DNA from 2 places in the Marinobacter sp. NFXS9 genome. Region 1 is predicted to be linked to the other one. Evidence: predicted binding sites of a transcription regulator. Region 1 holds the regulator's gene; the other holds the start of a gene.

What was found. Region 1 encodes LexA, which represses DNA repair genes until DNA is damaged. Its sites were predicted from a motif close to CTGTNTNNNNANACAG; they were not measured.
Region 2: the regulator LexA is predicted to act here: its motif matches at 12,761-12,776, upstream of recN (DNA repair protein RecN).

The regions. Positions count from the first base shown of each region.
Region 1 is NZ_JAGDDW010000002.1:261,305-276,735, forward strand. Features, by position in the region: gene J3364_RS04795 (acyl-CoA dehydrogenase family protein) at 1-445, opposite strand, end outside; gene J3364_RS04800 (acyl-CoA dehydrogenase family protein) at 468-1,775, opposite strand; gene trhA (PAQR family membrane homeostasis protein TrhA) at 2,038-2,715, shown strand; gene J3364_RS04810 (autotransporter assembly complex protein TamA) at 2,821-4,566, shown strand; gene J3364_RS04815 (translocation/assembly module TamB domain-containing protein) at 4,563-8,231, shown strand; gene J3364_RS04820 (SIMPL domain-containing protein) at 8,252-8,953, opposite strand; gene J3364_RS04825 (hypothetical protein) at 9,121-9,324, shown strand; gene J3364_RS04830 (gamma-glutamyl-gamma-aminobutyrate hydrolase family protein) at 9,326-10,042, opposite strand; gene J3364_RS04835 (amidoligase family protein) at 10,018-11,016, opposite strand; gene J3364_RS04840 (DUF6231 family protein) at 11,291-11,779, shown strand; gene J3364_RS04845 (acylphosphatase) at 11,962-12,234, shown strand; gene lexA (transcriptional repressor LexA) at 12,335-12,943, shown strand; gene J3364_RS04855 (cell division inhibitor SulA) at 12,976-13,503, shown strand; gene J3364_RS04860 (hypothetical protein) at 13,800-14,066, opposite strand; gene J3364_RS04865 (DUF6586 family protein) at 14,154-14,630, opposite strand; gene J3364_RS04870 (DUF1329 domain-containing protein) at 14,890-15,431, shown strand, end outside.
Region 2 is NZ_JAGDDW010000005.1:270,046-285,476, forward strand. Features, by position in the region: gene ftsH (ATP-dependent zinc metalloprotease FtsH) at 1-1,257, opposite strand, end outside; gene rlmE (23S rRNA (uridine(2552)-2'-O)-methyltransferase RlmE) at 1,444-2,067, opposite strand; gene yhbY (ribosome assembly RNA-binding protein YhbY) at 2,253-2,564, shown strand; gene greA (transcription elongation factor GreA) at 2,646-3,125, opposite strand; gene carB (carbamoyl-phosphate synthase large subunit) at 3,131-6,346, opposite strand; gene carA (glutamine-hydrolyzing carbamoyl-phosphate synthase small subunit) at 6,408-7,562, opposite strand; gene dapB (4-hydroxy-tetrahydrodipicolinate reductase) at 7,833-8,636, opposite strand; gene dnaJ (molecular chaperone DnaJ) at 8,648-9,772, opposite strand; gene dnaK (molecular chaperone DnaK) at 9,945-11,870, opposite strand; gene grpE (nucleotide exchange factor GrpE) at 11,993-12,613, opposite strand; gene recN (DNA repair protein RecN) at 12,829-14,508, shown strand; gene fur (ferric iron uptake transcriptional regulator) at 14,738-15,151, opposite strand; gene J3364_RS10565 (outer membrane protein assembly factor BamE) at 15,272-15,431, shown strand, end outside.

The DNA.
Region 1 (15,431 bases):
TGGTGCGGATCGAGGCGCTGTCCGATCCGGCGCCGGGTTCGGTGATCGCCATGGCGGCCCAGGTGCTGCCCAGGCGGGCCAGCTGTTCCTCGTTGGCGACCGCGGCGATGGCGGAGTTACCCAGCCCCTGACGGGGAATGGACAGGGCCAGTCCGACATCGCCCCAGCACAATTCAGTCAGCCCCAGGACGGTTTTCATATTGGTGCCGTTGCGGTTGCCAGAGCCGTTTTCACCGCCGGCGCGGGCCAGGCTGCCGGCGCCGGCCCCACCATCGCCGGCGCCTTCATTCATGCCATCCATGATGGAGGCAAACATGTCCAGCTCGCGAGGATAGTCGTGCTCGGCGCGGTCGTACTTGCGGGAGATGGGGCGAAACACTTCCCGGGCCACCTGCTGGGCCTGATTGATGAGCGGGGTGAATTTACGCGGTATTTCCAGGTTCATCGTCGAAGTCTCCTTAACGGCATCAGGCGTGGGTACCGCCAAACAGGGTGGCGGCCGAGCGCAGGTCCCGATACCAGCGTTCCACCGGGTGTTCCTTGACGAAGCCGTGACCGCCCAGCAACTGCACGCCGTTGGTGCCGACTTCCATGGCTTTCTCGCTGCAGAGCAGCCGCGCCAGGCAGGCTTCCCGGTGATAGGTGCGACCGGTTTCCGCTCTGCTGGCGGCGCGCCAGGTGAGCAGGCGCATGCTCTCGATCTCGATGGCCATGTTGCTGATCATAAAGGCGACCGACTGGCGGTGACTGATGGGTTCACCGAATGCTTCGCGCTCGTTGGCATAGGGGATGACATAGTCCTGTACCGCCTGCGCACAGCCCGCGGCGAGGCCGCAGCGCAGCAGCACGCCGCGATCGATGAAGGTGCTGTAGTTGAAGTCCTCGTCGCCCAGCAGGGCGGAGGCCGGCAGCCTCACGTTATCCAGGCGGATACGGCCCGTCCCGGCAGCTCGCAGACCCATGGCGGGTTCGGCTTCGAAGGCCAGGCCACCGGTCCCGCGCTCAATCAGGAACACCCGTGGGCCTTCGCCGTCCAGTTCGGCAGCCACCAGATACAGATCGCTGTCGCCAGCGCGGACAACGCCGCTTTTCAGACCGTTCAGCGTGAAGTCGTCACCATGGCGTGTCGCGCGGGTCGAAAGTGACATGGGATCGAACAGGGGCACCGGCTCGTCGATGGCGATAGTGGCGACCGGCGGCTGGTCTTCGCAGAACGCTGGCAGGTAGGTGGACTGCTGCTCGGCCGTACCCCAGCGGGTGATGGCCTGGGCCACGCTGAACGGCGCCAGCAGGGCCTGGGCCAGTCCCAGGTCGCCCCAGGCGAGCTGTTCGGCGATGAGGACGCTGGTCACTGGCGACAGATTCTCGGCAACCCCGCCAAACTCGGCGGGCACGGCATAGAGGCTCAGGCCCAACGCCTGCGCCTGGTGCTCGATGTCATGCGGCAGGGCGGCATTCTCATCGCACTCGGCCGCATTCGGTCTCAGCACATCGGAGGCAAAGCGCCGCAGGCTGTCGACGATCATCTGCTGGTCGTCGTCCAGGTTCAGGTCGAACAGGTCGCCCGGTCGGCGGGCGGGCAGCCGCTTGCGGGGGAACAGATCCCGGGCCCGCTTGAATTCACGGTTGGCGACGGTCAACGCCTGAAAGCCGACACGAGTTCCCTGGTAGGCCAGTCGCTCGACCGGCTTGCGCACGCCCAGGCGATCAAGCAGGGGGAGGCCGGCCAGGCGATTCATGGCGGACAGGGCGAAACCGATTGGATCGCGCGTCATGCTGAATCTCCGTTGTTGTTGGTTCAGGAAGCTGAACCTGATCATGTGGTGCGGCTGGCCCTCCGCCATTGGCGAACGGGGCTTCGGGGCAGGGCAATCCGGTCAACGCGGCCCGGACTGTGCCGGTATTGACGACATCGAGCCGGGCGATAGGCCTGTCACATTGTGACGATTCGGTTATCCCCCCTTTGAAATCATTCTTTTTCAGCTTACAGTTGTAAGCTGAAATTCTGAGCGTCGAGAAGAGATTCCGGAGGCATCCTTGAGTACCCAACCCACGGTCAACGTTGATGGCAGCGTGCAGGACTACCCGGTCGTCGAGGAATGGCTGAACTGGATCAGCCATGGCCTGGCGGCCCTGTGCAGTATCGCCGGCATGGTGGTGCTGATCGTACTGGCCAGCCTGGAAGCGGACCCCTGGAAAATTGTTAGCTTCAGCATTTATGGCGCCAGCATGACCCTGCTGTTCCTGGCCTCGACGCTGTACCACAGCGCCCGTCAGCCCCATCTGCGCCGCATCTTCAAGATGCTGGATCACTGCGCCATTTTCCTCTTGATTGCGGGGACCTACACACCGTTCTTGCTGGTGAATATGCGCGATGGAGCCGGCTGGCTGCTGTTCGGCATCGTCTGGGGTCTGGCGGCGGCGGGGATTACCCTGAAGCTGGTGTTTGGCCACCGTTTCAAGGCGTTGCAGATCGTGATCTATCTGCTGATGGGGTGGCTGATCGTGTTTGCCTCCACCGAGCTGGCGGCGAGCGTGAACAGCCTGGGGCTATGGCTGGTGGTGGCCGGCGGCATTACCTACACGTTGGGTGTGGTGTTCTACCTGATCAAGCAGATTCCCTACAATCACGCCATCTGGCACCTGTTTGTGGTCGGTGGCGGGGCCTGTCACTTTTTCGCCATCTATTACGGCGTCCTTTACGACAAGATTTGAGGCATCTCTGATCGTCCCATTCTGTAATCCGGAAAGTCAGGCAGGGAACGCCGATCTTCGGTAGCATACGGCTGTTCGAAAGGTCACTTAGGGACGGAGACGTTTTTGACGATCAGCGCATTACGCCTGGGTGCATGCACCGGTTTTCTGCTGTCAGGTCTGTTCTGGGCCGCCTCTGCGCTGGGCGCGGGCCAGGTCGAGGTTCGCGTCGAAGGTGATTTTCCTGCCCTCCAGGAAAACGCCAGCAACTACATCGGTAACGTCGACGGGCGTTCCGCCGAAGATCTCCGTCGCTATGTCAGCCATGCCGAGTCCCAGGTGCGTGAAGCGTTGCGGGCCTTGGGCTATTACGATCCCAGCGTCCAGTGGCAGGTGGAAGACTCCGGGGAGACGCCGCTCCTCCAGCTCACCGTCCAGCCGGGCGAACCGGTGATGATCCGCAACCGTGAGGTGCGGGTGGAGGGCGATGCGGCGTCTGATCCGGATTTCGGCAAGGGCGATCTGTCCGCGATTGCGCCGGGCAAGGTGCTCAACCACGGGGCCTATGAGGCGGTTCGCCAGCGTATCCGGAACCGGGCCCGCAAGCTGGGTTACTTCGATGGAAAATTCACCGAGCGCAAGCTCAAGGTGGATCCGGAGGCCCGCACGGCGGATATCCTGATTGTCTTTGACAGCGGACCGCGTTATCTCTTTGGTGACGTCACCTTTGAAGGCGACGGGACTTTCGAGGAGCCGCTGCTTGACGGCTTTGTCGAGATCAAGCCCGGGGATCCCTACGATGCGGACAAGATCGCCGAGCTCGACAACAATCTTTCCAACAGTGGCTATTTTGCCGGGGTGATTGTGGATGCTCGTCACGAAGAGGCAACCGACCGACGGGTTCCGATCCATGTGCGGCTGAACACCCGGGATCCTCGCTCGGTGGCCGCGGGTATCGGCTTTTCCACCGACGTGGGGCCGCGCTTCCGCGGCACCTGGACGGAGCACTGGATTAACGCCATGGGCCACCGCCGCGGAGCGGAGGCCGAACTGTCGGCGCCGCGCCAGAGTGTCAGTGCCTACTACGAATTGCCGCTCGATCCCCCCATGACCGATGCCATCCGTTTCACCACCGGGTATCAGAACGAAAACATCGAGGATGTGAAGTCCGAGCGCTTCACCTTTGGTGAGCAGTGGCGCCACCAGCTCGATAATGAGTGGATGCGGGTGCTTTCGCTTCGTTTGGAGCGTGAGAACTACACCATTGGCCAGCAGGAGCCCAACAGCAGTCAACTGCTGCTGCCGGGCATCAGTTTTTCCAAGCTGGTGGCGGATTCGCCGATGGATCCATCACGGGGGTATCGTCTGCAGCTGGATGTCACCGGGGCCCACCGACAGCTTCTTTCCGATGCGGATATTGCCCATGTGCTGGCGGTGGCCAAGGGGCTGGTGACGGTCGGCAACGGTCATCGATTTCTCGGTCGTTTACAGCTCGGGGCGGTGGCCACCAACGATTTTGACGACGTGCCGCCCTCGCTGCGCTTCTTCGCCGGTGGTGACCAGAGCGTGCGAGGTTACGGCTACCAGACCCTGTCTCCCAAGGACTCCGACGGCGACACCGTGGGCGGCCGGTATTTGATCGTGGGCAGCCTCGAATACCAGTATCCGCTGTCCGATCAATGGCGCCTGGCGACCTTTGTCGACCGGGGCAATGCCATCGATAGCCTGAACGATCCACTGGCGACCGGTGTCGGTGCCGGTATCCGCTGGGTCAGCCCGGTCGGGCCGATTCGCCTGGATCTGGCCAAGGGTCTCGACGACAATCTGGGGGGCAGCTGGCGTCTGCACTTCTCGATGGGGCCAGAGCTATGAAGCGGGTCTTGTTGTGGACAGCCGGCAGCGTGCTGGCCCTGGTTCTTCTGGCACTGTTTACCGTGTTCCTGGTATTGCGCTCGGAGACCGGCACGGCATGGCTGCTGGAGCAGGTACCCGGCCTGGACGTCTCCGGCGGGCAGGGCGCCATACTCGGGCGTTGGCAGGCCAGCCATGTCCACTGGCAGGGTTATGGCGTCAACCTGGATCTGGATCAGGTGTATCTGGACTGGTCGCCGAGCTGCCTGTTCACCGGCGTGCTGTGTATTGACCGGCTGTTGGCCGAGCGGATTGACGTGCATCTGGCTCCCAGCGAGGAGTCCAGCGATGAACCCTTCACGCTGCCGTCGATCAATCTGCCGGTCGGACTGTCGGTCGGTGATGTCCGGCTGGGGCCGTTGGCCGTGGACGACAGCACCATCTGGCAGTCGTTTACGCTGGCCGTGGACGCGTCCGGTGCGGCCTGGACCATCAAGGATTTCGGGCTGGTGACCGACGCGGTCGAGGTGAATGCCAAGGGCCGCCTGGAAACCCGCGGCGACTGGCCGCTGGATCTGGACGTGGCACTGGCTCTGCCTTCGCCGGAGCCGGACAAGGCGTGGAAGCTGGCTCTCAAGCTGGCCGGCAGCGCTCACGACCTGCGGCTGACCGGCACCAGCGAAGGCTACCTGGCAGCCCAGCTGTCCGGCCGCGCGCAGCCGTTCGAGCCCGGGCTGCCGGCGTCGCTGAAGCTCAACAGCAAACGGTTCATGCCCTGGTCGGGCTTGCCGGCCACCCTGGAACTGGACCAGTGGACGCTGGCGCTGGATGGCAATCTGGACGACGGGTTCGACGTGACCTCCTCCGCCACCTTGCCGGGCACGGAGGGTCCGGTGTCGCTGAAGCTGACCGGCAACGCGCTGACCGATCGGGCACGGGATATAGAGCTGCAGCTGGCCTTGCCGGACGCCTCGCAACGGCAGACCCGCCTGACCGGCGAGGTGCAATGGCTGGATACGCTCAGCGCCCGCGGCAAGCTCGCCATCAACCGGTTCCCCTGGTACACGCTGCTGCCGGGAGTCGAAGAGCCGCCGGTGAAGCTGCAGTCTGCAGAGGCCACGTTCAACTACGCGGACGACCGGTACAACGTGCAACTGCAGGCGGCGGCACAGGGGCCCGCCGGCGACATGACGCTGGCGACGGATGCGGAGGGTGACCTGCAGCAGGTGACTCTTTCAAACCTGCGTCTGGATACCGGCGCCGGCGGGCTGGCCGGGAAGGCGCAGGTCCAGTACGGCGATATCGTGAGCTGGGACGCGGACCTCAATCTGGACCAGTTCAATCCAGGCTTCTGGGTCGCTGAGCTTAATGGGCAGTTGAGTGGATCGGTGACCTCTACCGGCTCGATCCCGGCATCCGGTCTCCAGGCCAAGGCGGATTGGCAGCTCGATGGGACCTGGCGCCAAAACAAGCTGTCGACCCGGGGCCAGCTGGAAGGTAGCGATAGCCGTTGGAGGATGGATCCGCTGAAGCTGGTGGTGGGCGAGAACACGGTATCCGGGAGCGGTCAGTGGGCCGATCAGATCCAGGCGGATATGCAGCTGGCCCTGCCCAAACTGGACCAGCTCTGGCCGGGCCTGGCCGGACGGATCGAGGGTGAAGCGCAGGTGTCCGGCTCGCCGCAGGCGCCGTCGGGCAAAGTGACGCTCAAAGGCCGTCAGTTGGCCTGGCAGGATCTGGAGCTGGCTACCCTGGACCTCAACGGTTCGGTGCAGGATGGCAAGCAGGTGGACGCCAGCCTGACCGTCGACAAACTGCACATGGGCGAACAGGTGATTGGTGACCTGGATGTGCAGCTGAAGGGGACGGAAGAGAAACATCGCCTGACACTGGACCTCACCCATCCCGAGGCCACTGTCAGGACGGTGTTCGAAGGCGGCCTGGGCCAGCTGTGGTCCGGCGCATTGGCCGAGGCGAGCGTCAAGACGTCCGACCAGATCTGGCGTCTGGCGCAGCCTGCGGCGATCGAGTACACCGACAAGGGACGGCTGACGTTGGCGGCCCATTGCTGGCGCTGGCAGTCCAGCAGCCTGTGTGCGGACGATCAGGTGCTGCTGCCGGATCAGAGCATTCACTACCAGCTGCAGAACTTCCCGATGGAGAGCCTCGCCGCGCTGTGGCCGGATGATTTCCGCTGGCAGGCCAAAATGAATGGCGAGATTGATCTGACGATGACGGACAAAGGGCCCGATGGCTCAATCAGCCTGAATGCGGGCCCCGGCGAATTTGGCATCCAGCAGCTGGATGAATGGCGGTCCATTGGATACAACACCCTGAAACTGAACGCAAAGCTGAAGCCACGCAAAGCCGACCTGAACCTCGACTTCAGCGGCGACCAACTGGGACGCTTCACCCTGGACCTGAGCGTCGACCCCAACAGCCGCAACCGGGAGATCGAGGGGCATTACGCCCTGTCGGGCTTACAGCTGGCCATTGTTGAGCCTTTTGTGGGGCTGCAATCCATCGAGGGTCAGATTGGCGGGGAGGGGGATCTGTCGGGGCCGCTGCTCAACCCCCAGGTGAACGGCAACCTGAGCCTGCAGAACGGCAAGGTGCTGGATCCCTCGATCCCCATCCCGTTCCGGGACGTGTCGCTTGATATGGCCTTCAAGGGGCAGCGAGCTGAAGTCGATGGCAGCTGGCGCAGCAACGAACGCAGCAAGGGCAGCCTCGATGGGGACATCGATTGGCGTGGCGGCAAGCCGTCCGTTGCCCTGAACCTGAAGGGTGATCGCCTGCCGCTGGTGTATGAGCCTTATGCCCGGCTGGAACTGTCACCGGACATCCAGTTCAGCTTCAAGGACCAGAAAGTCTCGGTCAGCGGTCGGGTTGGCGTTCCCCGGGGCGACATCGAGGTGCGCGAACTGCCGCCCTCCGCGGTCTCTGTATCCGATGACGAAGTGATCGTTGGCCAGGAGAAACAGGCGTCTGCGGTTGAGGAAATCGCGATGGACGTGACCGTCGTCGTCGGTGAGGACAAGGTCACCTTCAAGGGATTCGGGGTGACGGGCAACCTCAAAGGGGAGTTGCACATCGGCAACAATCTCGATACCCGGGGCACGCTGCAGCTGGTCGACGGGACCTATAAGGCCTACGGGCAGGAACTGGAGATTCGCCGCGCCCGGCTGGTGTTTGTCGGACCGATCAGTGAACCCTATATCGACGTGGAGGCGGTGCGGACCGTCGACAACGTGGTGGCCGGGGTGCGACTGAGTGGGCCGGCTGACGAACCGGAAGCCGAGGTGTTCTCGGAGCCGTCCATGCCGCAGGCCGAGGCGCTGTCCTACGTTATTCTCGGGCGTCCGCTCCGCTCCAGTGGCGACCAGAGCCAGGTGGGGCAGGCCGCTCTCAGTCTGGGACTCGCGCAGACCAACGAGCTGACCCGGGGATTGGGCGAGGAGTTTGGCATCCGGGATCTGACGCTGGAGGCTGAAGGTTCCGGCGAGGAAGCCAGCGTGGTAGCCAGTGGTTATATCACCGACGACCTGTCCGTGCGTTATGGCGTCGGGGTGTTCGAGCCGATCACGACGGTGGCGCTGCGTTACGATCTGGGGCGCTATTTCTACCTGGAAGCCGCCAGTGGGCTGGCGGCTTCCCTGGACCTGTTCTACACCCGCGATTTCTAGTGCCAGCGGGTGGGCAGGCTTCAGTCCAATTCAAAGGTGGCGTTGACCGTCACGGTGACTTCCCGGTCGCCAACGGCGGTCACCGGGCCGCTCTTGCCGCGGGCTTCCGCCATCATCATGGGAACCGGGCGACCGCCGTAGCTGGTGGACAGCGATTTGACCTCACCACAGCTCTGGTTCAGGCGCTTGGCGATGAACTGGCACTGGGCCTTGGCATCATCAATCGCCTTGCCGAGGGCTTCCCGCTCCAGCGATTTCTCGTTGGAGTGGAAGAAGTTGCCCTCGCCGACATGGTATTCCATACCCGCGTCCTGGGCGGCCTGCAGCACCGGGTTGAGGCTGTCCAGGGCCGACAGGGTAAAGCTGACGGACTGGGCGGCCACGCTCTGGGTCTGCGGTTTGTCGCCGTCCTTTTGTGGCGGCAGGCGTTGTGTATAGAGATTCAGGGCCGCGCTGTCGTAGTCGTCCAGCTGGTTGCGGTAGGCGCTGACGTTGTCCTCCCACTGGGCGATGGTGGTCTTGACGGCCCGGGTGGCCGCCTGGGCGTCGGGATTTTCCGCCCGCGCGGTAAACTGCAGACGGATGCTATCAGGGGTATAGGACACCTTGCCTTCGCCAGTCACGTTGACTTCGCCGGCCAGAGCCAGACCCGGCGTGAATGCCAGGGCCAGCAACAGCGGGCGAGGGATGACCTTGTGGATACCGAGTTGATTGAACACCATAGATGGTTCCTTGTGTTGTCGGATCGGGGGCTTCAGGCCCCCGAAGAAGCGGATGTCCTGGGACATCGGGCGTTGTCGTTATCTGCTGTGGCCGTCAAACCGGAAGCCTTGATTCTGCCTTCCGGCACGAGTGAGAATGGACCAAAGTCAGTCTCAGAGGTTCCTTCATGCTGGTTCATGAACAGCAGGTGCGCCTCACGCGCAGAGAGCAACAGGTCCTGCTGGAGCTTACCGGCCGCGATCCGTCGGCGATCCGCACCCGCGACGATCTGCGCCGCTACGCCGAGGCCAACCTGGCCGCGGAAGAGCATGATGTCGACACGTTACGTCGGCTCAAGTCCGTCCTCAGTAAATACCTGTTGGCTCTCTGAGCTAAAGGACCGGTCCCTCACTCCGCCCCAGTCGCTGTAACTTGTATTCCCTGGCCTGCTCGACAAAACATTCGAAAATACGCCGGTGCATCGGATGATAGAGCAGGTATTCCGGATGCCACTGCACCCCCAGAAGCCATTGCCCTTCCTCGCTCTCAACCGCCTGCACGAAATAGTCGTTGTCGATCGCTACCACCCGCAACCCCTGTCCCAGCCGCTTGATCGCCTGGCTGTGGATGCGGTTGGCGCCGATGGTGGTGGCGCGCATGATCTGGCCGAGGAGGCTGTCACGCACCAGGCGGACGGTCTGCAGGGGCAGCAGCAAGGGTCGGTGTCGCGTGTTGACGCGAAGCGGTGTGACGTTCTGGCATAGGGAGCCGCCCCGGAAAACGTTGATCAACTGGGCACCTCGGCAAATACCCAGCACCGGCAAGTGCAGGCGCTGGCATTCTTCCAGCAGGTGCCAGTCGGTTGTATCGCGCATTCGGTCAAAGCGGGCGGTCACTTCCGGCTTGCGGCCGTATCGTTCCGGATGGACGTGTGTCCCCCCGGAAAGGATCAGGCCGTCGAGCAGGCTGACGTCCACCCGGGCGCCCGGGCGAATAAAGACGCTACGGGCGCCGTAAAGCGCCAGCCCCAGGCGCATCAGACGGTGTGTCAGCCGTTGTCGTGACGGTCCACTGATCCCGATGGTCAGCCCGGGTTCTGCGTAAGCCATTCGTCGCAGCGGTCCTTCCAGCTGGTGGTGAGGTTCTTGAAGCTGATCTTGCGGCTCTCACGGTAGAGCGCCATCAGTGACTGGAGCCGTTCGGCATCGGCCGCGAGGTTTTCCACCAGGACCCAGTCGTTCCAGACGGTGGAAAAGTGCCACTGCGGGTTGTCGATGTCGCAGTCCGGCAGCCGGTAGTGAAGGGTGGGACGGGCTTTGACCCTTTCATCATCGACGTATTGACGCAGCAACGCATCGTCGAGATGAGAGAACAACGGCAGCAGATCCAGGGCGCGGTTGCGTGTCGGGTTGTAGTGCAGGTAGTCCTTCATCAGCGTCGCCTGATCCGGGTTGTAGTCCGGCTGCATGATCAGGTCGACGTAGTCGGTGTCCCAGGGCTCGATGTAGGTGGTGAACTTGCGGCTGATATCCAGCTGGTGACGGGACTTTAGCCAGTCGTAGAGCGCGGCAAAGGCACGCAGGTAGGCCAGGATCGTCGCCGGTTCCAGATCGGGCAACTCCGGGTTGAGCTGCAGGCCGAAGGCATAGATCAGGGCTTCCCGGCTGCCCTCGGCACCGGCTTCACGCAGCTTGTTGCAAAGTGTCTCCATGGTTTTCAGGTCGGAGAGGGCCAGCGGCGGGCTGACGATCTCCAGGGGCACGATGCGCTCGGCGGCGGCGTCGATCACCTCCATGGCATGACTGCCCAGCTCCCGGATGGATTCGGGCAGGCGATCGTCCTGCAGGTCCAGGTCCTTGATCGGATCGGAATCCAGCTCGATGGTGAAATCGCCGAGCGGGGAGTCGAGCCGGCTCACGTACCGGGACTCCAGGCGGGGCTCTGCCTCCAGCAAACCCGCGCAGAGATTGACAAGACCGTCATAGGACAGACCGGATATCTCCACTTCGACACCGACATGGCGTTCATCGCCGTCCCGGTTGTTGCGGATGCTGGGCATCCGGATTACCTGATCCGAGCTCATGTTCTCTCCTTGTCTGAAAGCCGGACGAGGGCGTCGCAGCGTTTGCCGCACCCTCCGATCGATCGTCTACAGGCCTGCCAGGCAGGCCACTACTCGCTGTGGGTCACTCTATCACAGCCTCTCAAGCGAGTGCCGCTTAACAGACCGTCATCGCCGGTCCGAGCGTGCGACGTCCCTGGTGGCTGGCTGTTAGACTGAAGGAGACTCTGGCGAGCGGGTTACCCTGCGTCGGGAGCCGGTAGTGCGCGATCGGGACAGGATGACCCCGCACCCTATGATGACCACTGGAGTAAACATCGACATGCTCGAGCAGACCCTGAAACAGCTAATCGGCCAATACCGACCCGAGAGCCTGATCGTTGCAGGGGATACGGCAGCCCGTATCGGTCGGGTCTGGGCCGATCATGCCGGCTCGCAATTGCTGGAACTGAACGGCGAGTCTGTTACGGGCCTGTCCCGTCGGGCTGAAGTGGTCGACCTGGCGCTGGTGACCGACATGCTGGGGACGCTTTCCCATGAAGACGCCCGGCAGCTGCTGGGTTGGCTGCGCAACGCGGGTGCCCGCCGGGTTGCGGTCAGCGTGCATCCGGACGATGACTGGTCGTTCAACGATATGATCAGCCTGGCCTTCACCCGCTATGCGACTCTGGACGACGGCATCGAACTGTTTACCTACGACATCGCCACCTACAACCGACCCCGGGACTGGAACAATCCCCGTTTCTGGGCCAACCCCGAGAATTGGGGCAAATACCGCTGGTAGCCCGTCATCAAGCGGGAGCGCGCCGACCTGATCCTGTATGAAGTGGGCGTTCGGTCCTCTTTGGTGGCATTTTCAGTGCGCCGGTACCGCGTTAGAGTAAGGACGATGGAAAGAATGTGGCGCCGGCGATGCAGTGGGTCAGCATTTTGCCCGCGGCGTCACGCCGTTATCAGGAGGTGGCTATGGACGAGCAATGCATCAGGGTCCGGATCTCCGGACAAGTTCAGGGCGTCTTTTTTCGTGCCAGTACGCAGGAACAGGCACAGGCGAAAGGCCTCTCCGGGTATGCCAAGAATCTGCCGGATGGGCGTGTCGAGGTCGTTGCCTGCGGTGACGGCGATGCCCTGGATCGTCTGGTGGAGTGGCTTCACAAGGGCCCTGAGCGGGCTCGGGTGGATCACGTAGATGTTGAGGCGGTCGGCTTCCGGAGCCATCAGGGTTTCCGCATCAAATAGTTGTATTCAGGGCTTGGATCCGATTTCTGTATACCGTCTTTACACTGGATGAAATACTGTATATAGTCGTTGATACTGTATATAAAGACAGGTCAACGGCATGAAGCTGACACCAAGACAAACCCAGGTACTGGATGTGATCCGTCGGTCGATCGATGAGACGGGTTATCCCCCCACGCGTGCGGAAATCGCCCAGGAGTTGGGCTTCAAGTCCGCAAACGCCGCGGAAGAACACCTGCGGGCGCTGGCCCGCAAGGGTGCGATCGAAATGGTGCCGGGCGCCAGTCGTGGCATCCGGCTGCCGGAAGCGGAAGAAGATCCGGGCCTGCCGATTGTCGGCCAGGTCGCTGCCGGCAGTCCCATTCTCGCGCAGGAACACATCGACGACTATTGTGCCCTGCAGCCAACTTTTTTCTCCCCATCCGCCGATTACCTGCTGCGCGTTCGCGGCATGAGTATGAAGGACATCGGTATCCTCGATGGCGATTTGCTGGCGGTTCACCGGACCCAGGACGTGCATAACGGCCAGGTGGTCGTGGCCCGGGTTGGCGAGGAAGTCACGGTCAAGCGCTACAAGCGCGACGGCTCCCGTGTCTACCTGATTGCCGAGAATGAGGAATTCGACCCCATCGAGGTTGATCTCACAGAGCAGGAACTGTTTATCGAAGGCCTGGGGGTGGGTGTGATCCGTCGTTCGGATATGCACTGACCACCCGGCACGCGAGCATTCGGAGGTGTCCCATGGAGCAGCTCAGTTTTAACCCGTCACTTTCCCGTCATCCGATGCCGGTGCCTGTTGTGGAGCCGGCCCTGGAACGACAGAGTCGTCGCCAGGAGGCGGGCCGCCCGACCGGATCCGTTGATTTCGCGAGGAGCGCGTCGTCCCGCGGAGCATCGGCGCCTCAGGTGCCCCAAGGGAATGTGACGGAGATTATCCTGCCGGAAGCGCAGGTGGAAAACATGCAGTTGCTCCTGCCCATGCTGACCCAGCTCAACCAGGAGCGCCGCTGGTTGGCGTGGATTGACCCGCCCCAGGCACTGATGCAGAAGTGGCAGCAGATGCACGGTATCGTTGCCGGAGAAATCCTGGTGCTGCGTTCCAGCGATCAGCACGATGCGTCGTCACTGGCCGAGCGTGCTCTACGGGCCGGAACGTGTCATGCGGTCGTGATGTGGACCGGTGGTGTTATGGGCGCGCCGGCGTTCGAGCGCCTACAGTCGGCGTCGGCACAGGGCAACAGCCATGGCGTCGTATTGCGTCAGCGGTAAGCCCTCTTGGTTGTGGTTGCCGAGCGCAAGGGCGCGCAGGTATTTCCTGTGGTCTGCAGGGTATAGGTCAGCAGGCCATTTATCAGAACAATCGAATGACAATGAGTGACGCAAGTTCTGGTCGAGAGAGATAGGTGCTGCCTCTCAGGTTGAGCATTCTGGTCGGGCGGTCGCCAATGATCAGGAAAAATGGTTACTGAAGAGTGGTGAGATGGAGGCTGATGATCGGTGAATGGTGGCGAGCAGCCGCGCTGATCTCGCCACAATGAGGGCGGGGGCTGGAAGGGCCGACCCGGTCAGTGAAGCGTTCTGGGGGTAGCCGGTTTGGCGACCTCGGCTTCGGCGTCTTCATCATCCCAATCGATGGCATCTGCAATATTGCCCACCGCCTCGATACCGGCGGTCATCATCGCCTTGGCGACAGACAGGTCGCGATCTTCCATCATGTCCCGTGCTTCCTGGGAGAAAGAAATACGCACCAGCGGTGTCGTTTCGTCGTCCGCCCGGCGCAGGGCAAAGTCACCATCGGGAAGTTCGACAATTTCCAGAATCGATGTGGACATATAGACTGCCTTATCCTGAAGGCCATTGGCCTTTTCAAATCAGTGTGTTCGTTGTCGCTGCGTCATTGCATGGGGGAGGGTGATTGGTCACCACTCGTCATGACGCTCCACGACCATTTCCAGATACGTTTTCATGCCGCCGGCGGTTTCCTGCAGTGCCGGCAGTGCGCGATCCGGTCCGTTCTGGGCCGCAATCGCAATCATGTTTTCCTGCTCGGTTGGCGCCTTGCGCTCTGTCGGTCTCTGTTGCTCACTGAGCAACTGTTCGGTTTGCTGCCACCAGGAGCCGGGCTCCATGGCCAGGCGTCTCAGCTCTTCCACTTCGGCACGATCACCGCCAATGCTGTCTGCGAGGGCGTCCAGGCTTTGTGGTGCCTGCTGGCGCGCCTGGTAGATGTCGGCAATGACCCGCAGCAGGGCCTGGCGTGATTCGGCCAACAGGGCAATACCGCCCTGAATGCTGGCTTCCCGCTCAACGGCGTGTTCCTGCTGCTCGGCAAGCCGGAACAGGGTACTGGCCAGAAACAGCTTCTGTCTGGTAAATGACGGCCATTGTGACGCCATGTCGGAACCCCGTGACTTCATTGATCTCTGCTGGTTGTGATTCTACCAGATTGTTGCCTGTGTTTCGCTGTCGTTGTGTGTCGATGATTGGCGCCTCGCAAGCTACCAATTAACAACTTCCTACAATTCAATGCTTGTCATCCGCTCGCCAATCAGGCAAAAAGCGCGCGCATTCGAAAAATATAACGACGCGTTCGCAACACGTTCGACGAAAGGTCGTCCGTGGCGGAATGCGTCCATGCTGGTTGGAGAACGGACTATGGGGAAGCAGACGCTTGCACTGATGGCGGTGTTGTCATTGGCCGGGATGGGCAGTATCGCCCAGGCCAAGGTATCCGACGCTGAGGCCGCCCGCCTGGATCAGGACCTGACACCGGTTGGCGCCGAGCGCGCCGGAAATCCGTCAGGCACGATCCCGGCCTGGGACGGCGGGCTGTCAACGCCGCCCGCGAGTTACCAGAAGGGTAAGATCGAGACGGATCCGTTTACCGATGACAAGCCGCTGTTCGTCATTACGGCCCGCAATGCCGATCTCTACAAGGACAAGCTGACCGCCGGCCATCGAAAACTGCTGGAGCAGTACGGCTCCGATTATGTGATGCCGGTCTACCGGACCCGGCGTACGGCGGCTTACCCTGAGCGAATCTATGATCGCCTGCGTGATAACGTCGTTTCTGCAACCCTGCTGGATAACGGTAATGGCGTGCGCGATACCATTGCCACCAGCCCGTTCCCGATACCCAAGAGCGGCCTGGAAGCGATCTGGAATCACATTCTGCGCTACCGCGGGGAAGAAGTGTC
Region 2 (15,431 bases), on a different contig from region 1:
GTGACCGGATTCGTGATACGCGGTGTTGAGCTTCTCTTTTTCGTTCATGACCATGGATTTGCGCTCGGCGCCCATCATGATCTTGTCCTTGGCCAGCTCCAGCTCTTCCCCGGAGACCAGACGCTGGTTACGGCGCGCCGCAAACAGTGCCGCCTCGTTCACCAGGTTGGCCAGATCAGCACCGGAGAAACCGGGCGTACCGCGGGCGATCACTTTCGGATCGACGCCGTCGGCCAGCGGCACCTTCTTCAGGTGCACCTTGAGGATCTGTTCGCGACCAATGATGTCCGGCAGGTTGACCACCACCTGACGATCGAAACGGCCCGGGCGCAGCAGCGCCGGATCCAGGACATCCGGACGGTTGGTGGCGGCGATGACGATCACGCCTTCGTTGCCCTCGAAACCGTCCATCTCAACCAGCAGCTGGTTCAGGGTCTGCTCACGTTCATCGTGACCACCGCCCAGGCCAGCCCCCCGGTGACGACCGACCGCATCGATCTCATCGATGAAGATGATACAGGGGCTCTGCTTCTTGGCCTGCTCGAACATGTCACGGACACGGGAGGCGCCCACGCCCACGAACATTTCCACGAAATCGGAACCGGAGATGGAGAAGAACGGCACCTTGGCTTCACCAGCAATGGCCTTCGCCAACAGCGTTTTACCGGTACCCGGCGGACCAACCATCAGGACGCCGCGCGGGATGCGACCGCCCAGTCGCTGGAACTTGCTCGGATCCCGCAGGAAGTCCACCAACTCCTTGACGTCTTCCTTCGCCTCGTCGACGCCGGCCACGTCAGAGAAGGTGGTCTTGATCTGGTCCTCGCTCATCAGGCGAGCCTTGCTCTTACCGAACGACATGGGGCCTTTGCCGCCACCACCGCCCTGCATCTGTCGCATAAAGAACACGAACAGCGCGATGATGATCAGAATCGGGAACGAGGCGACCAGCAACTGCGTCCAGATGCTTTGACGGTCCGGCTCCTTACCCACAATCTCGACATTGTTGGCAAGCAGATCGTCCATCAACTTGTTATCCGGCACTTGCGGGCGAATCGTCTGGAAACGGGTGTTGTCTTCACGCACACCCTGGATCTCCAGGCCGTCCACCGTCACCTGCTTGACTTGTCCCTGTTGCACCATCTGTACGAACTGGGAGTAATTGACCTGCTGTCCACTCGTCGTCGGAGAGAAGTTTTGGAAAACCATCAGCAGGACGGCTGCTATGATCAGCCAGAGAACCAGATTTTTAGCCATATCGTTCAAGGATCATCACCTGTGAATGTAAGGGCCACCGCCGGGGCCGCCCCGCAAGAAGATAACCGGATGTCAAGCCGGCAACCCCTTCTACCTCAACCTTACATCAATTGTACGCCCCTTAACTAGGAATGGCGCAGTGTCCGAAGACGACCTGTCGCCGACAGCAACCCGTTAATGGACGCTTCAGGCGCCACGAAAACCGCGACACACCTGATAGACTTCGCGAGAACGGGACCGGGAGGCTCCCGGCTTGCGACTCACGACGGTCCTGAAATTCGTTTTCATATCCTTGAGCAGGGAATCGAAGCCCTCGCCCTGGAATACCTTTGCCACAAAAACGCCGTCCGGCCTCAGGACCTGCTTGGCCATATCCAGCGCCAGCTCCACCAGATCCATCGCCTTGGGAATATCAACGGCAGGCATACCACTCATATTGGGGGCCATATCCGAAATTACAACGTCGGCACGCGCCTCACCCAGTAAATCCAGCAATTTGTCCAGTACGGACTGCTCCGTGAAATCCCCCTGCAGGAAGTCCACGCCGGCAATCGGATTCATGTCCAGGATGTCACTGGCCACGACTCGTCCGTTGTGCCCAATGCGCTCCATTGCCACCTGGGACCAGCCGCCCGGCGCCGCGCCGAGGTCCACAACCACTTGTCCTGGTTTAAAAAAACGGTCTTTGTCGTCCAGCTCAATCAGCTTGTAGCTGGCCCGGGAGCGATAACCATCGACCTGCGAGCGTTTGACGTATTCGTCATCAAAATGCTCTTTCAACCAGCGCTTGCTGGATTTGGAACGCGCCAAACCGAACCTCCAATAACAGACGGGGCGACGGAGACGTTAAAATGCCCGAAGTTACCCAGCCTAATAATACGTAGTGACAGCGATTCACCGCCCGCGGGCGTGCTGCTACAATCCGTCGATTATACGGGATTGGCGCAGTGACTGCCGCCCGACATTTTAAATCGTATTGATAAAGAGACTGAATTATGAGCCTGTCGCCCGAACAACGGCGCGCCTATCGCGCCATAGCCCATCATCTGAAGCCGGTCGTGATTATCGGCGACAAGGGGCTGAGCGAAGGCCTGCAACAGGAGCTGGACCGTGCCCTGAATGATCACGAGCTGATCAAGGTGAAAATCGCCAGCCCGGATCGCGACGAGCGTCAGGCGGCGATTGAGGCGGTCTGCCAGGAAGCCGGCGCGGAACTGGTGCAGATGATCGGCAAGAACGCCGTCATCCTGCGTCGGGCTGAGAAACCCAACCCCAAGCTGTCGAACCTTCAACGCTACAAGGACTGAGCCACAGGACCTTTCGACTTCGGGATTCGGGACACACAAAAAAGCCGGCTGACGCCGGCTTTTCTGCATTCAGGCCAGCGATCAAAGATGCTCAACGGCCTCGATTTCGTACTCAACGGTGCCGGAAGGCACACGGACGGCGACGACGTCACCCTCGTTCTTGCCGATCAGAGCTCGGGCGATCGGTGACGTAACGGAAAGCTTGCCAGCCTTGATATCCGCCTCATCCTCGCCGCAGATCTGGTACTGAACTTCCTCGTCCGTATCGACATTGATCAGCTTGACGGTCACACCAAAGATCACCTTACCGGTATTGTCCATCTTGGTAACGTCAATGATCTGGGCGGCAGACAGCTTGGATTCGATCTCCTGAATCCGGCCTTCGATGAAGCTCTGCTGCTCACGCGCGGCATGGTATTCCGCGTTTTCCTTCAGGTCGCCGTGCTCACGGGCCTCGGCGATGGCTTCGATAACACGGGGACGATCTTCGCTCTTGAGCTTCTTCAGCTCAGCACGAAGCGCCGCCTCACCGCTCACCGTCATCGGCACTCGATTGTTCATAACGTTCAAATTCCTGCGTGCAAGTCCTGAAGCCGACGTACCGTCCGCTCCGGTCCAAATTTAATGGCGCGGCAGAAGGCTTCGCCACCTGCCAGCGTGGTTGTGTAGGTCACCTTGTGCTGAAGCGCAGATTGGCGGATCTGGGCTGAATCAGAGATCGCCTTGCGCCCTTCTGTGGTGTTGATGATCAGCTGGATCTGACCGTTCTTGATATCGTCCACGATGTGCGGCCGGCCTTCACGCACCTTGTTCACGCGCTCGACCTCAATTCCCGCGTCCTTCAGGGCCGCGGCGGTGCCCGTGGTGGCCACCAGGCGGAATCCCGCGTCAATCAGGTCGCGTGCGACGGTAATCGCGCCCGGCTTATCCACATCGCGTACGGAGATGAAGGCCGTCCCCTTGTCCGGCAGACGGGTGCCTGACGCCAGTGACGCCTTGGCAAACGCCTCGTCGAAACTGTCACCCAGGCCCATCACCTCACCGGTGGACTTCATTTCCGGTCCCAGGATCGGGTCCACCGACGGGAACTTGTTGAACGGGAACACAGACTCTTTCACCGCATAGTACGTGGGCACCACCTCTTCGGTGAAGCCCTGCTCCTGCAGGCTGATGCCCGCCATGCAACGCGCGGCGACCTTGGCCAGGGACACGCCGATGGCCTTGGACACGAACGGCACGGTGCGTGAGGCCCGCGGGTTTACTTCGATCACGTAGATGGTGTCGTCCTGCCAGGCCAGCTGGACGTTCATCAGGCCGACGACTTCCAGTTCGATCGCCATGCGCTTGACGGTCTCGCGCATTTCGTCCTGCACCGCCTTGGGCAGCGTGTACGGCGGCAGCGAGCAGGCGGAGTCACCGGAGTGTACGCCGGCCTGTTCGATGTGCTGCATGATACCGCCGATCACCACGTCCTTGCCGTCACTGACCGCATCGATATCCACCTCGATGGCGGCATTGAGGAAGTGATCCAGCAGCACCGGGCTGTCGTTGGAGACCAGCACGGCGTTGCGCATGTAGCGCACCAGCTCTTCTTCGTCGTAGACGATTTCCATGGCCCGTCCACCCAGGACGTAGGACGGACGCACCACCAGCGGGTAGCCGATTTCGCGGGCCACCAGCACGCCTTCCTCATGACTGCGCACGGTCGCGTTCTGCGGCTGGCGCAGATTGAGGCGATTGATCATCTGCTGGAAGCGCTCACGGTCTTCCGCGCGGTCGATCGCGTCCGGCGTGGTGCCGATGATCGGCACGCCGGCCGCTTCCAGCCCCCGGGCCAGCTTCAGCGGCGTCTGGCCGCCGAACTGGACGATCACGCCCGCCGGCTTCTCGAGGTTCACGATTTCCAGGACGTCCTCCAGGGTAATCGGCTCGAAGTAGAGGCGATCGGAGGTGTCGTAGTCGGTGGAGACCGTTTCCGGGTTGCAGTTGATCATGATGGTCTCGTAACCGTCCTCGCGCATGGCGAAGGCGGCGTGGACACAGCAGTAGTCAAACTCGATGCCCTGGCCGATCCGGTTGGGACCGCCGCCGATGACGACAATCTTCTTGCGGTCCGACGTCTCGGCTTCGCACTCTTCCTCGTAGGTGGAGTACATGTAGGCCGTGGAGGAGGCGAATTCCGCCGCACAGGTGTCGACCCGCTTGTAGACCGGGCGGATGCCCAGGTCGTGGCGGTGCTTGCGCAGGCTGGACTCGGAAATGCTCAGCAGCTTGGCCAGTCGCGAATCCGAAAAGCCCTTGCGCTTCAGGCGGAACAGGGTCGCGTGATCGATGTCGCTCTTGCCGGCCGTCTTCAGCGCTGCTTCTTCCTTGATCAGATCCTCGATCTGGATCAGGTACCAGGGATCCACCTTGGTGTGGCGGTAGATCTCGTCCACGGTCATGCCGGCGCGGAAGGCGTCGCCGATGTACCAGATGCGCTGCGCGCCAGGCACGTTCATTTCCTGGATCAGGGTCTCGCGACCGTCCTCGGTGGTGACGTCAACCATCTCCTCGAAGCCTTCAGAGCCCACTTCCAGGCCACGCAGGGCTTTCTGAACGGATTCCTGGAAGGTCCGACCGATGGCCATGACCTCACCCACGGACTTCATCTGGGTGGTCAGGCGGGCGTCGGCCTGGGGGAACTTCTCGAAGGTGAACCGGGGGATCTTGGTGACCACATAGTCGATGCTCGGCTCGAACGAGGCCGGGGTCACGCCGCCGGTGATGTCGTTCTGCAGCTCGTCGAGGGTGTAGCCCACCGCCAGCTTGGCCGCGACCTTGGCGATCGGGAAGCCGGTGGCCTTGGACGCCAGCGCCGAGGAGCGGGACACCCGCGGGTTCATCTCGATCACCACCATGCGGCCGGTGTCCGGATTGATGCCGAACTGGACGTTGGAGCCGCCGGTTTCCACGCCGATCTCACGCAGGACCGCCAGGGAGGCGTTCCGCATGATCTGGTATTCCTTGTCGGTCAGGGTCTGCGCCGGGGCGACGGTAATGGAGTCGCCCGTGTGCACGCCCATGGCGTCGAAGTTCTCGATGGCGCAGACGATGATGCAGTTGTCGTTCTTGTCCCGAACGACCTCCATCTCGTATTCCTTCCAGCCGATCAGGGACTCGTCGATCAGCAGCTCATTGGTCGGCGACAGGTCCAGGCCACGCTCACAGATCTCCTCGAACTCTTCCCGGTTGTACGCAATACCGCCGCCAGAGCCGCCCATGGTGAAGGACGGGCGGATGATGCAGGGGAAGCCGATGTTGTCGAGCACCTGCAGGGCTTCTTCCATGGAGTGCGCCAGGGACGCGCGCGGACACTCCAGACCGATGGCCTTCATCGCCTGGTCGAAGCGGTCACGGTCCTCGGCCTTGTCGATGGTGTCAGCGTTGGCGCCAATCATTTCCACACCGAACTCCGCCAGCACGCCGTGCTTTTCCAGATCCAGCGCGCAGTTCAGCGCGGTCTGGCCACCCATGGTGGGCAGCAGCGCATCCGGACGCTCTTTCTCGATGATCTTGGACACCGTCTTCCAGGTGATCGGCTCGATGTAGGTAGCATCGGCCATCGCCGGGTCGGTCATGATGGTCGCCGGGTTGGAGTTCACCAGGATGACCCGGTAGCCCTCCTCGCGCAGCGCCTTACACGCCTGGGCCCCGGAATAGTCGAACTCACACGCCTGCCCGATGACGATGGGGCCGGCACCCAGGATCAGGATGCTCTTGATATCAGTACGTTTTGGCATTTCTCAGTAAACCTGTCAGCAGCTTGAGTCAGTCGTCAGCATTGGCCGCTTACCGCGGCGTTCAGCGGCGCACCTCAGGAGGCTTGCGAGCCGGCCCGTCCATCAGGCGAATAAAGGTGTCGAACAGCGGCGCCACGTCATGCGGTCCCGGGCTCGCTTCCGGGTGCCCCTGGAAGCTGTAGGCCGGGCGGTCCGTGCGTCGGATACCCTGCAGGGTGCCGTCGAACAGGGATTTATGCGTCATCTCCAGGTTATCCGGCAGCGTGGATTCATCCACCGCGAAACCGTGGTTCTGACTGGTGATCATCACAGTACCGTCTTCCAGGTTCTGCACCGGGTGGTTGGCACCGTGGTGGCCGTGACCCATCTTCAGGGTCTTGGCGCCACTGGCCAGGGCCAGCAGCTGGTGGCCGAGACAGATACCGAAGACCGGCACCTCGGTCTCAAGAATGTCGCTGATCGCCTTGATGGCGTAATCGCAGGGCTCGGGATCGCCGGGGCCATTGGACAGGAAGATGCCGTCAGGATTCATCGCCAGCACCTCGGAGGCCGGCGTCTGCGGCGGCACAACCGTCACGTCGCAGCCGCGGGCGGCGAGCATGCGCAGGATGTTGTACTTGATGCCGTAATCGAAGGCGACCACCTTGTACTTGGGTGATTCCAGCTCTCCGTAACCACCGCCCTCCAGGGACCATTCTGTCTGGCTCCACTGGTAGGTCGTCTTGCTGCCGACTTCCTTGGCCAGGTCCATGCCCTTGAGCCCCGGGAAGGCGTTCGCCAGTTCCAGAGCGCGTTCTTCTGTGGCATGCTCGCCAGCGACTATCGCGCCGTTCTGGGAACCTTTGTCCCGCAGGATACGCGTCAGGCGGCGGGTGTCGATATCGGCAATGCCGATCACATTGTTGTCCCGCAGGTAGGCGTCAAGCGTCTTGGTCTGGCGCCAGCTGCTGGCCATCAGCGGCAGATCGCGGATGATCAGGCCGGCCGCCTGGATACCGGCGGACTCGACGTCTTCGTCGTTGACGCCGGTATTGCCGATATGGGGATAGGTCAGGGTGACGATCTGGCGAGCGTAGGACGGATCGGTCAGGATTTCCTGGTAGCCCGTCATGGCGGTATTGAAGACGACTTCGCCACTGGTTTCGCCGTCAGCGCCGATGGCGATTCCTTTGAACAGGCTTCCGTCTGCGAGCGCAAGGATTGCTGGTGTACTCAAGGCTTGTATCCTCATCGAGTGGCGTATCGTTGGTTCCGAAACGGACCGGCTCTCTCGCCCGGGCTAAAGAGGCCGCCCCTAACGTCACGAACAGGAGCGCAAGCGCAAATTCAGGTCGCAAAAAAGCGAGAGGGAGATTATGACTCCGTCCCGCTTTTTTCGTTGCCGATGGAGGGCTGCCGCCTTCCCGGCTTTTAAAACCACGCTTGGTGCAGTTAAACCGCCTTATTGTAAAAAATTTGGCGATCACTGTCCATGACTAATGGCCGCTCAGCTTTTGAGGTCGAGCACGTCCTGCATGTCATAGAGACCTGCCGGGCGCTCTGCCAACCACTGCGCCGCACGCACGGCGCCGCGGGCAAAGGTCATCCGGCTACTGGCCTTGTGGGTGATCTCGATTCGCTCGCCGATACCGGCAAACAACACCGTATGATCCCCGACTACATCGCCGGCACGGATGGTCTCAAAGCCGATCTCCTTACGCGGACGCTCGCCGACAAAACCTTCACGGCCGTAGACGGCACACTCTTTCAGATCACGCCCCAGCGCCTCGGCAACCACCTCGCCCATCCGAACCGCCGTGCCGGACGGCGAGTCCTTCTTGTGCCTGTGGTGCGCCTCGATGATTTCCACATCGTAGTCATCACCGAGCACCTGGGCCGCGGTGCGCAAAAGGTTGAGCGCGACGTTGACGCCGACACTCATATTGGGCGCGAAAACAACCGGCACGGATTCGGTAGCCTGCCGCAGCTCGACTTTCTCCGCTTCGGTCATGCCGGTGGTCCCGATCACCATCCGCTTGCCGTGACGGCCGCAGAAGCGGGCATTCTCCAGTGTCAGGTCCGGGAAGGTGAAATCGATGAGGACGTCGAAGGCGTCCTCAACCGCGGCCAGGTTATCCACAAGGGTAACTCCGTTGCGACCGATGCCAGCCACTTCACCGGCATCGGCGCCCACCAGACTGCTGCCCGGCTCGACAACGGCGGCGCTCAGGTCGAGACCGTCCGCCTCGTCGATCGCCTCCACCAGCGTCTTGCCCATGCGCCCGGCGGCGCCCATGATTGCTACCCTCATATCCTCAATCCTTAGAATTTCATTTCGTCGAAGAAGCTTTTCACGCCCTCGAACCACGAGGTCTTGCGCGGCGCATGGCTGGAAGCGCTCTGACCGTCCAGCGTCTGCTGAAATTCTTCCATCAGCTCTTTCTGGCGCTTGGTCAGGTTGACCGGCGTTTCCACGACCACCCGGCACAGCAAGTCACCAGCCGGCCCACCGCGCACCGGAGTCACCCCCTTGTTGCGCAGACGGAACAGCTTGCCCGTCTGGGTTTCCGCCGGGATCTTCAGCTTCACGCGGCCATCCAGGGTGGGCACCTCCAGCTCGCCGCCCAGCGTCGCATCGACAATGCTGATGGGCACTTCACAGTACAGGTTACGCCCATCGCGGGTGAAAATCGCGTGTTCACGCACAGCGACCTGCACGTAAAGATCGCCCGCCGGACCGCCATCCATGCCCATCTCGCCTTCGCCGGAGAGGCGGATACGATCACCGGTGTCGACACCCGGAGGCACTTTCACAGACAGGGTCTTCGCCTGCTCAACCCGACCGGCGCCGTGACACTTCTTACACGGATTCTTGATGACCTTCCCAGAACCCCGACAGGTGGGGCACGCCTGCTGTACGGCGAAAAAACCCTGTTGCATCCGCACCTGGCCGATACCGCCACAGGTGCCACAGGTTTCCGGCTGACTGCCCTTGGCCGCGCCGGAACCGTCACAGGTATCGCACTCGACATGCCCCGGCACCTTGATCTGAACCGTCGTGCCCTTGACCGCTTGTTCAAGATCCAGCTCCAGGGTGTAGCGCAGGTCCGCACCGCGGTTACTGCGACCCCGGCCACCACCAAAGATGTCACCAAAGACATCGCCGAAGATATCGGAGAAACTGGCGCCGCCGCCACCGAAGCCACCACCGCCGGCCTGACCATCCACGCCGGCGTGGCCGAATTGATCGTAGGCGCTGCGCTTGCTCGAATCCGCCAGGATCTCGTAGGCCTCACTGGCTTCCTTGAATTTGTTCTCGGCCTCTTCGTCATCCGGATTCCGGTCCGGATGGTATTTCATCGCAAGCTTGCGATACGCGCGTTTTATCTCTTTCTCATCTGCATCCCGGGAGACTCCGAGAATGTCGTAATAATCGCGTTTGGCCATGTTCTGATACCCGTTGCAGATCCCGCCAGCCCGGAATCTTATGACTGCTCCGTGAGCACTGGCATTCGACCCAGACCGGACCGATGCGACTCACAAATTTCCAACCCATCAAACGCGCAAAACGCGGGAAGCTGACTCCCCGCGTTTTGCGACGCTCATGAAGACATGAATATTACCGCTTGTCTTCGTCTTTGACCTCTTCGAACTCGGCATCGACAGCATCGTCGCCGCTGGACTGGGCCTGTTCGCCCTGCCCTTCAGCCTGGGCACCCTGCTCGGCCTGATCGGCGTACATCTTCTGAGCCAGTTCGGAAGACGCTTCGGTCAGTTTCTGGGTCTTGGCTTCGATGTCGTCCTTGTCGTCGCCTTTCAGGGCTTCTTCCAGCTCGCTGATGGCGCTTTCAATGGACTCTTTCTCCTGCTCAGTGACCTTATCGCCGGCTTCGCTCAGAGTCTTGCGAACGGCGTGGATCATGCCGTCACCCTGGTTGCGCACCTGGACCAGTTCCTCGAACTTACGATCGTCCTCGGCATTGGCCTCGGCGTCGGCGACCATCTTCTCGATTTCGTCCTCGTTCAGACCGGAAGAGGCCTTGATCACGATGGACTGTTCTTTGCCCGTCGCCTTGTCCTTCGCAGACACGTTCAGAATACCGTTGGCATCGATGTCGAAGGTGACTTCGATCTGCGGTACACCGCGCGGTGCCGGCGGGATATCGGCCAGGTCGAAACGACCCAGTGACTTGTTCTGGGACGCCTGCTTGCGCTCACCCTGGACCACGTGAATGGTCACAGCGGTCTGGTTGTCATCCGCGGTCGAGAAGGTCTGCGACTTCTTGGTCGGAATCGTGGTGTTCTTCTCGATCAGCGACGTGGCCACACCGCCCATGGTTTCGATACCCAGGGTCAGCGGAGTGACATCCAGCAGCAGGACGTCTTTCACATCGCCGGACAGAACCGCGGCCTGGATGGCAGCACCCATGGCAACCGCTTCGTCCGGGTTCACGTCTTTGCGCGCATCCTTACCGAAGAAATTCTTCACTTTTTCCTGGACCTTCGGCATCCGGGTCTGACCACCGACCAGGATCACTTCGTCGATGTCGCTGGCGTCAACGCCGGAGTCTTTCAGAGCCACCTTGCACGGCTCCAGACTGCGATCGACCAGCTCTTCAACCAGCGCTTCCAGCTTGGCGCGGGTCAGCTTGACGTTCATGTGCTTCGGACCACTCTGATCCGCCGTGATGTACGGCAGGTTGACGTCGGTCTGCTGGCTGCTGGACAGCTCGATCTTCGCCTTTTCGGCCGCTTCCTTCAGGCGCTGCATGGCCAGGGAGTCGCCGCGCAGGTCGATGCCACTGTCTTTCTTGAACTGGTCCGCCAGGTACTCGATGATCTTCAGGTCGAAGTCTTCACCACCCAGGAACGTGTCCCCGTTGGTGGCCAGCACTTCAAACTGGTGCTCACCGTCGACGTCGGCGATCTCGATGATGGAGATATCGAAGGTACCACCACCCAGGTCGTAGACGGCTACCGTGCGATCACCGCTCTTCTTGTCCAGGCCATAGGCCAAGGCAGCCGCAGTCGGCTCGTTGATGATCCGCTTCACGTCCAGGCCCGCGATCTTGCCGGCGTCCTTGGTCGCCTGACGCTGGCTGTCGTTGAAGTAGGCCGGAACGGTGATGACCGCTTCGGTAACCTTCTCGCCGAGATAGTCCTCAGCGGTCTTCTTCATCTTCTTCAGCACTTCCGCAGACACCTGCGGCGGCGCCATCTTCTTGCCTTTCACTTCAACCCAGGCGTCACCGTTGTCCGCCTTGGTGATCTTGTACGGCACCATCTTGATGTCTTTCTGAACGACGTTATCTTCGAAACGACGGCCGATCAGACGCTTGATGGCGTAAAGGGTGTTACTCGGGTTGGTCACCGCCTGACGCTTGGCGGACTGACCCACCAGCGTTTCACCCTCTTCGGTGTATGCGATGATGGACGGCGTCGTGCGATCGCCTTCCGCGTTTTCAATCACCTTGACCTTGTCGCCATCCATGATGGCTACACAAGAGTTGGTGGTGCCCAGGTCGATACCAATAATCTTGCTCATTGAATGACTCCAGTTCCTTTTATTCCTAAGCTCTGTTCTGCCCGAATCAGCATGCGTGGGATGCTGTCATTCTGTCGGCTTGCGAACCGTTTACTGCCTATATTGGCTCAGACGTTTCTTTTTCAAGCCTGCTCGTCGATTTTTGCGCCGTCTTCCGGTCGAGCGACCACAACCATGGCCGGACGTACCAGGCGCTCATTGAGGGTGTACCCCTTCTGGATGCAAGCCACGACGCTGTTCGGCTCGGCATCCGGCGCCGGCACCATGGACATGGCCTCGTGCAGCTGCGGATCGAACGGCTCACCGACCGGGTCGACCCGCTTCACGTTGAACTTCTCGAGGCTGTTCATCAGCAGGTTCAGCGTCATCTCGGCGCCTTCGCGGATGGACGCGACAACGTCGTCTGACGACGCCTTGCCTTCGGTGCTTTCAACGGCCTTTTCCAGGCTGTCCGCGACGGGCAACAGCTCCTTGACGAACTTCTCCAGCGCGAACTTGCGAGCCTTCTCGACATCGATTTCGGCGCGACGACGCACGTTCTGCATTTCCGCCTGTGTCCGCAGGACCTGATCCTTTTGCTCGGCAAGCTTTGCCTGCAGCGCCTCGACCTCGCTCAATTCACCCTGCGACTCGCCTTCCGGAGCCGAGGTTTCGCCGGCACCAGCGTCGGCCTGCGCAGTCTCCTCAGAGGCCTCTTTCAACTCGTCTTCCACGTTCTGGTTACGGGTTTCTTCTGCGCTCATCAGTCACTCCTGATCAATCATCGATGACGGCTCGGCCGCCCTTCTTGAATAGCTTGCCAGCGAATATGGGGACAGCTCACCGGGCTTTCAACCGCTTTTGCAACGATTGCTTGCAACCAGCAAAAATACTGTATACATTCACAGGTACTGTATATTTGACCAGATGCCGGGCGCCGTCGCCTTGGCAGCACCGTCGAACAGGACTGGAGCCTCTCATGCTGAATCAACTGATCGTCGCCAACTACGCCATTGCCGAGCGCGTCGAACTACAGTTCCGCCAGGGCATGACCACGCTGACCGGGGAGACCGGCGCCGGTAAATCCATTGTTCTCGACGCCCTCGGGCTGGTACTGGGCGGGCGCGCCGATGCGGGGGCCGTACGCCACGGCGCCAAGCGGGCGGACATTACCGCCAGCTTCGACGTGCGCCGCATCGCCGAGGCCCGAGAGTGGCTGGAAGCCCATGATCTGGATGAAGACAACGACTGCATCCTGCGCCGCGTGATCAGCAAGGACGGCCGCTCCCGCGCCTACATCAACGGTCAACCATGTCCACTGGCCGATCTGCGGGAACTGGGCGGCATGCTGATGGACATCCACAGCCAGCATCAGCACCAGTCATTGCTACAGAAAGAAACCCACCGCAAACTGCTGGACGAATTCGCCGACGCCGACAAGCTGGCCAGCGACGTCCGTGCCGCCTGGAAAACCTGGCACCAGACCCAGCAGCGACTGGAAGAGTTGCGCGGTAACCGCGACGAGAACGAGGCCCGCCTGCAATTGCTGCGCTACCAGGTAGAGGAACTTGACCGCCTGGCGCTGGAAGACGGCGAGCTGGACAACCTGGAAGCCGAGCAGGCCCGCCTGAGTCACGCTGAAACCGTCCTGCACAATTGCCACCAGGCGTCCGTCCTGTGCAGTGAGGACGAGCCCAGTGCGGCCAGCCTGATCCAGCAGGCCCTGCAACAGCTCGAGCAGCTGCCGGTCGAGGTGCCGGCCTTGGCCGACACCCTGCAAATGCTGAACGAGGCCCAGATTCAGGTCAGCGAAGCCGGCAATAACCTGCGCCATTTCGTGGAAGACTACGACGCCGACCCGGCTCGCCTCGAAGAAGTCGAGGAACGATTGAGCACGATTTATGACCTGGCCCGTAAACATCGGGTTTCCCCGGAAACCCTCGGGGAACTGCACACCCAGCTACAGACTGAACTGGAGCAACTGGACGGTGGCGAAGGCAGCCTGGAGCGTCTGGAGGCGGATGCCATGGAACTGAACGATAACTGGCAATCGAAAGCGGACGAACTGACCGCCCGGCGCGAGAAAGCCGCGGCCGAACTCGACGGTCGTATCGCCGAAGAGCTGGCCCACCTGAGCATGCCGTCCGTTCAATTCGTCACCCGACTGGCCCGTCACGAGAAAGCCGCGCCCTCACCGGTTGGCAACGAGGACGTCGAGTTCCTGATCAGCGCCAACCCGGGCCAGCCGGCGCGCTCGCTGAGCAAGGTCGCCTCAGGCGGCGAACTTTCACGGATCAGCCTGGCCATTCAGGTGGTCGTGGCCCAGACCTCAACCATCCCCACGCTGGTCTTCGACGAAGTGGATGTGGGCATTGGCGGCGGCACCGCCGAAGTGGTTGGTCGGCTGCTGCGCCAGTTGGGCGACAACGGCCAGGTGCTGTGTGTCACACACCTGCCACAGGTCGCAGCCCAGGCTCACCAGCACCTGTTTGTCAGCAAGTTCAGCGAACAGGACGCCACCTTCTCACGGATCGAAACGTTGAACGACGACGGTCGCGTCAAGGAAGTGGCCCGGATGCTCGGCGGCGTCGACATGACCGAGCAGACCCTGGCCCATGCCCAGGAGATGTTCCAGAAGGGACAGGCTACGCATCACTGACACCCCTGCTGGCCATCCCGGGCCAGGCGGGCGTCAATAACGCATTCCGCGCCGCGGATATTTCCCCCACGCTCAACCCCGAGCGTTTACTGAGGCAGCCTTCGGGTCTGCCTCTTTTTTTTGCGTGCTGGAATATCGCGGCAGTGCGCCCTTTACGCCGCACAAACAAAAACGCCCCCGCGTCAGACGCGGGGGCGTTTTTACATCAGTGACCTTTAAGGACCACTGATCAGCTTTTCTTAATCGGCTTCACATAGAGAATCAGGCTGTGATCCACGATTTCATAACCGTGTTCCCGGGCGACTTTGCGCTGCTGCTCTTCGATCACCGAGTCGAAAAACTCGATCACTTCGCCGGACTCGGTGCAGACCATATGATCGTGGTGATCTTCCCGCGCCATTTCGAAAACCGCGTGACCACCCTCAAAGTTATGACGCAGCACCAGACCGGCCGCTTCAAACTGTGTCAGCACGCGATACACGGTCGCCAGACCGACGTCATCCCCGGCTTCGAGAAGCTTTTTGTAAACATCTTCTGCACTCAGATGATGTTCTTCGGAATTTTCAAGGATGTTGAAGATCTTGACCCTGGGCAGGGTCACCTTGAGTCCGACCTTGCGTAATTCAGCGTTTTCAGATGACATGCTGCTGTTTCGCTCTTTGGTGTACTGTCTGCTTCCGTTATGATACCCATCCTGACGCGTTCAGGCCAACAAACTGGCCCGGTCAGGCAAGCGTTCCAAGATAGAGGATTCCACCCCCTGATGCAAAAGCTCGCCGCCTTACTCTCACTTGTCCTGCTGGCCGGTTGTGTCTTCCCCGGCGTTTATAAAATCAACGTTCAGCAAGGCAATATCGTCGACGATGAAGCCCTGGCCCAATTACAGAAGGGGATGCCTCGCGACCAGGTCCATGCCATCCTGG